3 regions of the Bacillus sp. H1a genome follow, and region 3 is predicted to be linked to each of the others. Evidence: riboswitches for the same ligand, from Rfam matches in the RefSeq annotation. Region 3 holds a riboswitch; each other region holds the start of a gene.
The links. A riboswitch is a leader RNA that binds a small molecule or an ion and turns the genes downstream of it on or off. The one in region 3 is predicted to bind S-adenosylmethionine.
Positions count from the first base shown of each region.

Region 1: it holds a riboswitch for S-adenosylmethionine, as region 3 does, so the genes downstream of both, mtnW (2,3-diketo-5-methylthiopentyl-1-phosphate enolase) here and U860_RS0116830 (LLM class flavin-dependent oxidoreductase) in region 3, are expected to answer to the same signal.
Region 2: it holds a riboswitch for S-adenosylmethionine, as region 3 does, so the genes downstream of both, U860_RS0114555 (ECF-type riboflavin transporter substrate-binding protein) here and U860_RS0116830 (LLM class flavin-dependent oxidoreductase) in region 3, are expected to answer to the same signal.

Region 1 is NZ_AYMH01000052.1:6,650-9,934, forward strand. Features, by position in the region: gene U860_RS0123305 (2-hydroxy-3-keto-5-methylthiopentenyl-1-phosphate phosphatase) at 1-481, opposite strand, end outside; gene mtnW (2,3-diketo-5-methylthiopentyl-1-phosphate enolase) at 478-1,722, opposite strand; SAM riboswitch class I at 1,787-1,892, opposite strand; gene U860_RS0123315 (pyridoxal phosphate-dependent aminotransferase) at 1,945-3,135, opposite strand; gene U860_RS0123320 (carbon-nitrogen family hydrolase) at 3,235-3,285, shown strand, end outside.
Region 2 is NZ_AYMH01000029.1:121,983-125,267, forward strand. Features, by position in the region: gene U860_RS0114550 (ABC transporter ATP-binding protein) at 1-1,338, opposite strand, end outside; gene U860_RS0114555 (ECF-type riboflavin transporter substrate-binding protein) at 1,349-1,897, opposite strand; SAM riboswitch class I at 2,038-2,154, opposite strand; gene U860_RS0114560 (aspartate/glutamate racemase family protein) at 2,305-2,988, shown strand; gene U860_RS0114565 (macrolide family glycosyltransferase) at 3,039-3,285, opposite strand, start outside.
Region 3 is NZ_AYMH01000037.1:74,582-77,866, forward strand. Features, by position in the region: gene U860_RS0116825 (alpha-L-glutamate ligase) at 1-285, opposite strand, end outside; gene U860_RS0116830 (LLM class flavin-dependent oxidoreductase) at 278-1,336, opposite strand; SAM riboswitch class I at 1,419-1,525, opposite strand; gene dhaK (dihydroxyacetone kinase subunit DhaK) at 1,819-3,285, opposite strand, start outside.

The sequences.
Region 1 (3,285 bases), on a different contig from region 3:
AATCATCTGTAGAGCTTAGTTTACGAATCAATGATGATTTACAGAGACCACAACTATGATGACATTGTTCATCACAAGGATGAGGCCATTTCACTTCAACATAATCTCCTGAAAAATCAGTTGCATTACAATAAATTTGATCTTTAGGGACTATTCCTTGTAAGAGTGGATAGACGAAGAAATCCATCCCGCCAGAAATAACATAAAAAGAAATGTTGTTTTTATTTGCAAATTGTATAAATTCTTTAAAGCCAGCACGAATTTCCGCTGTTTCTTTTAGATGCTTAATAATGTCGTTGTGTAAAGTGGTAGGTAATAATTTAAATAATTGAGAAACACCTTCTTGAATAGAAAGTTCTTGTGATAAAATTCTTTCTTTTATTCCCTCAGCTTCTGATGGTGCGAAATGTTCCATGATGGACATGATATTATCATTATTTGTGATCGTACCATCGAAATCACAAAACACTTGAATACTCATAATTTCACCTCATAAGATGGATTTCCCCATATTTGTAGCGCACTTTGCAAATTAATCTCATCTACTTCATGGAGTGGAATGTTTTGCAAAGTAGCTTCAATTGCTGCTCGGAAAGCCTTTCCGCCGCCCTGTGCTCCATTTGGGTGGCCATGTATACCACCACCAGCGTTAATAACAACATCCTTACCAAAATCACGAAGGATAAAGGGAACGAAACCAGGATGAATTCCAGCAGATGGAACAGGAAAGCTTTGCTTGAAAAACGTGTCTTCTTCAGTCAATTTTTTTGTAATAAGAAGAGCTTCTTCCTTTTCTAATGCAACACTACCGTATGGTGATGGGAATAAAGAGAAATCAGCACCAGCGTAACGTAGTAATTTTCCAAGTAGTAATGGAGAAGAGAATCCGTATAGTTTCGATGAAGCGTAAGCGCCACTTACAGCAGGGTGTGCCATAATAGGAATTGGAATTTCATCATCTTCTACAAGTGATTGCAGTACATCTAGCCCGTAAGAAAATACATTGAATAAAAGAATGTCCGCTCCAGCTACCACTGCACGTTTCGCATTTTCTTTTAAATCATAAGTTCGTCCTGTTAAATTTACCGCATACATAGTTTTATGACCGTATGTTTCATATACAGATTGTAATACTTCTTTTCCACATTCGATTCTTTTCGTAAGTGGTGTTAATGAATTTTCAAATAAGATTTCATCGTCTTTTACAATATCTAGCCCACCAATTGCTTGATCGCGCAGTTGTGTTTTTAAATATCCAATATTACGGCCTATCATCCCTTTAAAAATACTCATTAGAAGAGGGCGATCTTGAACTTGTAACAGGTTTCGAATACCATCAATTCCAAATTTCGGTCCAGGGAACTGTTTTTTTAATTCGTCTGAGAATGTTAAATCTATTAGTTTAATTTCACCATCTAGCGATAGTTTTCCAAACGTTGTTGTCAAAATGGCTGGTAAGTCTGGGCTGAAGTTCAGTGATGGATAATGAATTTTAATAATTCCACGTGTTACCTTTTTAGCAAGATAAGAGTTTATATGTTCTTGTTCGTCTAATTCTTTTATATGAATGACATTCCCTTTATGTTGTTTTAATTGTTCTTGTAATAAGTGTGGTAAATGAGTCCATGAACCAATTGTTAAACCAATTGCAATTTGTTCCGCTTTTCTTTCTAAGTTGTGAGAATCATCATGGATTAAATATGTCGCTATAATTCCGCTCATTGTTATAACCTCCTAGTTAAATAAAAAAACCTCTCAGCTAAGGAGAGGTTTTTTTACAACCAGCTCCTTATCTGTCAGCGTAACGCTGCGAGAATTAGCACCGTGTCTACAATTGTAGATCGGTTGCCGGGCTTCGTCGGGCTCGTCCCTCCACCTGCTCTTGATAAGAAGTATTTAGAAATGTTTAAATTTTTATGATATCTGAATTTTGTCAGATATCTTTTATGTTGTCAATGATTTTTTGAAAATTTTTAATTTATCGATTCGATTAATGGCTTCTTGCAATCGTTCCTCCGTATGTAATAGACCGACACGAACATAACCTTCGCCATGTTCACCGAATCCAACACCAGGGGCAACAGCGACATGGGCCTCTTCAAGTAACATATCAGCAAATTGTTCAGAAGTGAAACCTTCTGGGACAGGAAGCCATGCAAAGAATGATCCTTTTGGAATAGTTACATTCCATCCGATTGAATGACAAGCTTTAATAAGAGCATTTCTTCGAGATTCATAACAATTTACAAGTTCTACTACACAAGACTGCGAGCTTAATAGAGCCTCACGGGCAGCTTCTTGTACAGCTCCAAAAATACTAACATACATATGATCTTGTAATAAGTTAATCGTTTCAATGACACTTTCATTGCCAACAGCAAAAGCGATACGCCATCCGGCCATATTGAAAGTTTTTGATAAAGTGTAGATTTCAATGCCGGTATCTTTGGCGCCGTCTGCTTGCAAGAAACTAACGGGCTTTTTTCCGTCAAATCCGATAGCACCGTATGCAAAATCGTGAACAACTAATATATTATGCTTATTAGCGAAATGAATTGTTTCATCAAAGAATTCTTTTGATGCTACAGCCCCAGTTGGATTATTAGGGTAGTTCAAAAACATTAACTTTGTTTGTTTGGCAATAGAGTCATCTATTTTTGAATAGTCCGGTAAAAAATTATTTTCTGAGACAAGTGGCATTATTTCAAAGTGTGCTTTTGCTAAAGAAACACCAGATAAATAATCTGGATACCCTGGATCTGGAACGAGAATAGTATCACCAGGGTTTGTAAAACAAAGTGGTAATTCAACGAGTCCAGCTTTTCCGCCAAATAAAATAGCGACTTCAGTAGCGGGATTTACTGTCACTCCGTATTCACGTTCATAAAACGTGGCAACGGCTTCTTTTAAGCTTTCATGTCCGCGAAATGGCGGATATTTATGATGAAGGGTCTTTTCTGCCGCATCTTGTAAAGCCTTTACGATATGCGACGGTGTTGGTTGATCTGGATTTCCTTGGCCTAGATTAATAACATCGTGACCAGCTGCAACGACTTTGTTAACTTTTGCAACAAGTGAAGCGAAAAATTGTGTCGGCAATGATGTTACTACCTCGGAAGGTTGAAAATTTTTCATACTTTCCACCTCTTTTGAAAGTTGTTACAATTCTAGTGACAAATGATATAATCTTTCCAGTATTTTGTAAAGAAAAAAATAATGAATGGGGCTGACAAAATGAAAGTCGCATGTATTCAAATGGATATCGCATTTGGGGATGTGGAAAAG
Region 2 (3,285 bases), on a different contig from region 3:
AGAAGCAATAGTTAGTCTCTTTTTTTGCCCGTAGCTTAATGCCTGAATTGGCCAATTACGAAATGGGTATAATCCACAAATTCCCAAAATGCCTTCCACTCTACTATTAATTTCTTCTTTAGAAACCTTTTTTAATTTTAATGTGAATGATACCTCTTCTAAAACAGTACGTTGTGTAATCATATGATTGGGGTTTTGCATAACATACGAAATAACTTCCCCACGTTTACGGATAGACCACGTGTTTATGTTTTCTTCAGCGAATGTAATTCTCCCATTTTTTGTTTTATTTATTCCTATTAGACTATGAGCTAATGTCGATTTACCTGCTCCATTATGACCCAGTAACGCTACTATTTCACCTTCTCCTATTGAAAGGTTAATATCTTCTAATGCTGTATGTTTGTTATTATACGAAAACGATAAGTTTTCTATTTGACATACTTCTCTATTTTTATGTGTGTTTTTAATTGAAACTTGTTTCTGCATCCAGTTCTTTATTACACTATTAACTTTTTTATTACAGAGATTTTCAATTGGAAATAACATGTCATTATTATTGACAAAATTTAATTTCTTTAGAGCCTCTATATAAATAGGTTCTCTTAGCCCGATATTTGGTAATATATTAGACGATAAAATTTTATCCGGTGAACCAATCGCAACAACTTCTCCTTCATCGATTAAAATAATTTTATCTAAATCAAGCTTTAAAATTTCTTCTATTCGATGTTCAATTATTACAATTGTTTTATTATATTTCTCATGTATACCTTTAATGCGATCTATAGTATTCAAACTGCTTGTAGGATCTAAATTAGCTAACGGTTCATCAAATAATAAAATATCTGCATTTGTCGTTAACAGACCTGCAAGAGAAACTGTCTGTTTTTGACCTCCTGACAATTCATGAGGACTTTGTGCATGAAAATCTTGCATGTTTACCTTTTTTAAAGAATCAGTCACAATTCTTTTCATTTCTTTTTGATTTACACATTCATTTTCTAATGAAAATGCTACATCCTCTTCTACAGTAAGGCCAATAAATTGCGAATCTTGATCTTGTAATATTGTTCCTACAAGTTTACTCTGTTCAAAAATACTTCCTTCTCTCGGATCCTTTCCAGCTATTAAAATGTTACCAGTACTTATCCCTTCGTAAGAAAATGGGATTAGCCCATTTATACAATGAGCTAATGTTGACTTCCCTGAACCACTCCGTCCAGCTATTAGCACCCTTTCCCCAGGATATATTCGAAATGTAATATCTTTTAAGGTAGGCTGTGCGGCATGCCCGTATTGAAAGGTAAATTGTTCAAAAGAAATAATTGGTTGCATGTATATATCCCTACTTTTCAATTTTTAAATGTGTATGTTTCTTATTTGCTTTAGCTAGACCGATTGTGATTGGTAAGCCAAGAACTAAAAATACAATAACGTCTGCAATGGTTGCTCCTAGTACTTGTATAACGATTTTATCAAACGGTTCTCCCATCACAATAATATCAAATGCTCCAGCAAATATAATAGCGATGACCATACCAATTAGCCCCGCAATTGCAAAATAAGAAATATCACGGTTATTATACGTTCCATTTTTTACACTGAAACCAGCTCTTTTTTGTATAAGACCCATTGAAAATCCGATAATGCCTGAACTAAACACCCATCCCCACCAAATACCCCAACCAGCGATTGTATCTGTAACGGTATGACCAATGAGTCCTATTAATAGCCCTGCTACTGGGCCGAATAATGCGCCAAAAACTGTTAATATAGCCAATGCTGGTTTAATAAATGTATTGGGTGCGATAGAAAATCCCCAAAGTCCTAATACACCGTATAAAGCTGCTCCAATTCCGATTGCTACTACTAGTTTTGTCGTTAATTTGTTCATTACAATTCCCCTCTCGTATTATTCAGCTTTTAATACTCTATATTTGTTTTGAAAATGAATTATGCATCGACACTTCCTTTCTATACAACAAAAAATGACCCCTTAAATTAAGAGGTCATTTTCTTTCACGTACAAGAATCCTCTTATCTTTCAAAAGACATATAAATGTCCTCTGCGGAATTAGCACCTTCCTATGTAATTACATAGGGGTTGCTGAGGCTTCATAGGGCCGTTCCCTCTACCTCTCTGGATAAGTATGTATTTGTAATCTGTATTATGGCACTAACAACTAACAATTTCAACACTTTTCTTACTATTTTAACTTTTAAATAAATAGTTCATTAAAATCATTGTATTCTTATAGGAATTATGGAATAATAAATTCAAAATTGTTACGGGAGGAATACATGATGAAAGTAATTGGCCTAATTGGCGGACTAAGTTGGGAATCAACATCGTTGTACTATAAACATATTAATACACTTACTCTCTCTAAATATGATCAAAATGCGAAGCTTGTTTTATATAGCATGGACTTTGGTGAAGTAACTACATTATTACAAAACCATCAATATGAGGAGGTGAAAAATGAATTAGTCACAGTAGCAAAAAAAGTAGAAAACTCTGGAGCTGAATGTTTACTAATGTGTTCTAATACAGTACATCTATTTGCCGAAGAAGTAGAAAAGGCAATATCGATACCACTCCTTCATATTGGAGACGTAAGTGCTAAGAAAATGGTAGAACATAATATAAAGCGTATCGGACTTTTAGGAACGAAACAAACGATGGAACAAGATTTCTATAAATCTCGATTAGCAAATTACAGCATTGAGACAATTATCCCAAATGAAGAAGATAGAACTTTTATTCATCATGTCATATTAAGCGAATTAAGTAGAGGCATCATTTCACATGCATCCAAAGAAAAGCTATTACAAATCGCAAATACATTAATTAAAAACGGTGCTGAAGGAATACTGCTTGGCTGTACAGAAATTCCTTTACTCATTTCTCAAAACGATCTATCTGTTCCTGTTTTTGACACTGCTTATTTACACGCGAATACTGCTGTACAATTTGCTGGATAACAATTTAAAAGCATAAAGATGTGAGCCCCTATGCTTTTATCATCTCAAAACTATTTATTTAATAGTGAATCAATGACCGCGATTGCTTTTTTGGAACCACCACAATCTAAAAAGCTAGCATTAAGTTTTCGTATACCATCTTTATATTTTTCATTTAAAAAAACTTCGAATACTGCTTCGTTTAAAGACTGAGCATTCACATTATCTTTTGATAATCTATATGCTGCTTCTAGTTCAATTAACCTTTGTGCTATCATGGGCTGGTCTTTATCATGCGGTATTATTACAAATGGAACA
Region 3 (3,285 bases):
ACTTACTTCAAGGCGTAATGCACGAGACCCATTAAATACTGTTCGCCCGTGTCCCTCTAACCAAGCAAGAACCCCCTCAGTCAACTCGGGTGCATATCGATGCCCTCTTGTATGTGAAGAAGCACTCATGCGGCTATAAAAAACACCTTGGGGAGGTTCTTGTTCTAACGAAATAATTCCTTCATCCAAAAACCATTCCTCATAAGGTAACTCTTGTTCTTCCAACCTTTTCACCAAATGATCCGTCCATTCCTTATTCTCATGTAATATGTAAATTTTACTCATTTGTAATCAATTCCTTTCTTTTCAATTCAACTAATGGCATCACCTTTTCAGAAAATCGTTTCATTTCTTCAAGCTGTGGCGAAAATTGCAAAAGTAATAATGTAACACCCACTTTTTCAAAAGCAAGTATCCTTTCTGCAATTTGTTCTGGTGTTCCAATTAGATTAGGGCGTAACCCACGATTAGATACGGAGTAATCATTCAGCTTCACTTGCTGTTCCAAATGTGATTTACTAATAAAATCTTGATAACCCGCATAACCTAAAGCATCATCTTTCACATCCGTTATTCGTCTCCATTCTTCCAAGGCCTCTTCTTCGGTATCACGACAAATGACGTACGCCGCGAGCCCGAATGACTGCAATGGCTCCCCTGTTACTTTCTTTCTACGATTCTTCATATCTTCTATTTTCACACACACCTCTTCCACTGTTCCCCCATGCATTACATATGCATCCGCGTGTTTTACAATTACCTCTTTCCCTCGCTCGCTCTCACCACCTGCATAGATCTTAATTCCTTGTTTCTGCACAGGTTTTGGATTTAAATGTGTATTATGAACCTCATAAAAGTTCCCCTCATAAGAAAATACCTCTTCCTTCCAAAGCTCTCTCAAAATTGTTACAAATTCTTCTGTTCGATCATACCTTTCATCATGTGCGGTAAATACCCCACCATACTGCCTCGCTTCTTCTTCCCACCATGCTGAAACTACATTCAATGTAAAACGGCCATTACTTAATTGATCGATATTCGCTGCCATTTTCGCTGTAACTGCTGGATTGTGGAAGCCAGGTCTTACAGCTGTCATTATCTCTAATCGATCCGTTACTGCAGCAAGTCCCGCCGCGGTTGTCCATGCTTCTAAACTTGGTGCTGAAACACCTTTTATATCATTTAAGTTTAATTCTGCAATAAGCGTTGTTGAAAAACCTAATCGCTCTGCCGCTTGCGCTGTTTGTTTTGCGTACTCAAACGTAGGCGGCATAGATTCATCATCTATATTTCGAAGCCATCCCCCAAAAATCGGTAACCAAAAACCATACTCCACTACATATTCCTCCTTCATCTTTTAGTCATAAAAAAAGCTACTCTTATTGAAATAAGAGTAGCTTTCTTTACTAAGTGAACCGCTCTTATCTTTCAGGTGTTTTTTCACCTGCAGGATTTGGCACCTTTCGTCTAATACGAGGTTGCCGAAGTTTCATAGGGCCCGTCCCTCCACTTCTCAACATAAGAATTATTTGTTTTTTTATTTATTATAATCGTCAGAATAATAAAAATCAACACTTAATACCTATTTTTCCGATGAGTATTATAATGATATATCTTCCTTAATTAAGTTTAACTACTTTCTTTCCAAAGTCAGCTTAAACATCTAATAACTTAGATGATTAAAGCAAACTATAAAAATACAAAGAATGTGACTAATTTTCCAACTTTAAATGCTTACATATCAGCTTTCTATCCAAATATCAATCAACTATATTAAAAAATCCCCTCCACCTTAAGGTAGAAGGGATCTTCTAATTTCTATTTCAAACTACCCACAATCTCCGTAAAGATAACCCCAAGCGCATGTGCACCTGCATCTGGATATCCTAAACTTCTTTCACCAACTGTACCGGCGCGGCCCATGCGAGCGACGATTTCTTTCGTATACTCTGCTCCTTTAACCGCTGCTTCTGCTCCTTTTTCAAAGGCAGTTTTCACGTCTGTACCGTTTGAAGCACTGTCGATCCAAGAATCTACACAAGGAGCAAGTGCATCAACAAGCGTCTTATCACCAACTACCGCTCCTCTACCGAACGATCTTTCACCGATAGATTGTATACCTTGAAGTGCCGCTTGCAACATTTCAGCGAATTCTCCAACTGTTAGCTCACGTTTTTCACCTGCTGCTTTACTAGCTGCGCGGAATGCTCCGCCCCAAATTGGACCAGAAGCGCCACCGCAATGTTCCATAATAATCATTGAACAACCGTCAAGGAATGATCCGATCGTTACATTCTCTTGTTCTACAATAGAATGCCACTCACGTTTTAATTGCTTAAATCCTTTTGCCACACTCATTCCGAAGTCGCCGTCACCTGCATGTGTATCTAACTCACAAAACGGTACTTCATTTTTAATAATAACGTCGCTCATTTTATCAACGAGATAAATCATGTTGTTTAATGTAATGACATTATCTTTAATAACAGCGTGTTCTTCTGCTGTTTCTAATTCAAAGGAAACTTCCTTCTCTTCTGTCTCTTCAAGCACATTCACGTACTCTACACTCTCAACTGGTCCATCGACTTTAAATGCTGGTGTATTACACTCTTTTGATAATAACGTTTTCAGCTCATCATCTAACTTCATTACCGTTAAAGACATACCAGCCATATCAATACTTGTCATATAATTACCGACGAACACTCTATTAATTTTAATGTTTCTAGCAGCTAATTCTCGCGTAACTGCATTGTTAAATAGATAAAGTTCTTGAAGTGGTGTGCCGCCAAAACCATTTACAAGAAGCGCGATTTCCTCGCCATCTTTTACTCCTAAGTCTTTTATTAAATCGTTTGTCATACGGTTAGCTAATTCATCTGCTGACATCATTTTTTCACGCTTAATTCCTGGTTCGCCGTGAATACCAACGCCATATTCCATTTCATCTTCACCAAGTGTAAAAGTAGGTGATCCACTTGCTGGAACTGTACAAGAAGTTAACGCTAAACCGATTGTACGCACATTAGCCGCTGCTTTTTCTGCGACAGCTTTCACCGCTCCTAAATCCATACCTGCTTCCGCTGCTGCGCCGGCAATTTTATGCACTAAAATAACTCCCGCAACACCGCGGCGCCCTACTGTGTACAGACTATCTTCTACTGCAATATCATCATCCACTTTTACGTAGTCTACTTCAATTCCATCTTCAGTCGCTAAATGCGCTCCGTTTTTGAAATTCATAATATCGCCGCTGTAATTTTTAATAATTAATAACGTACCTTT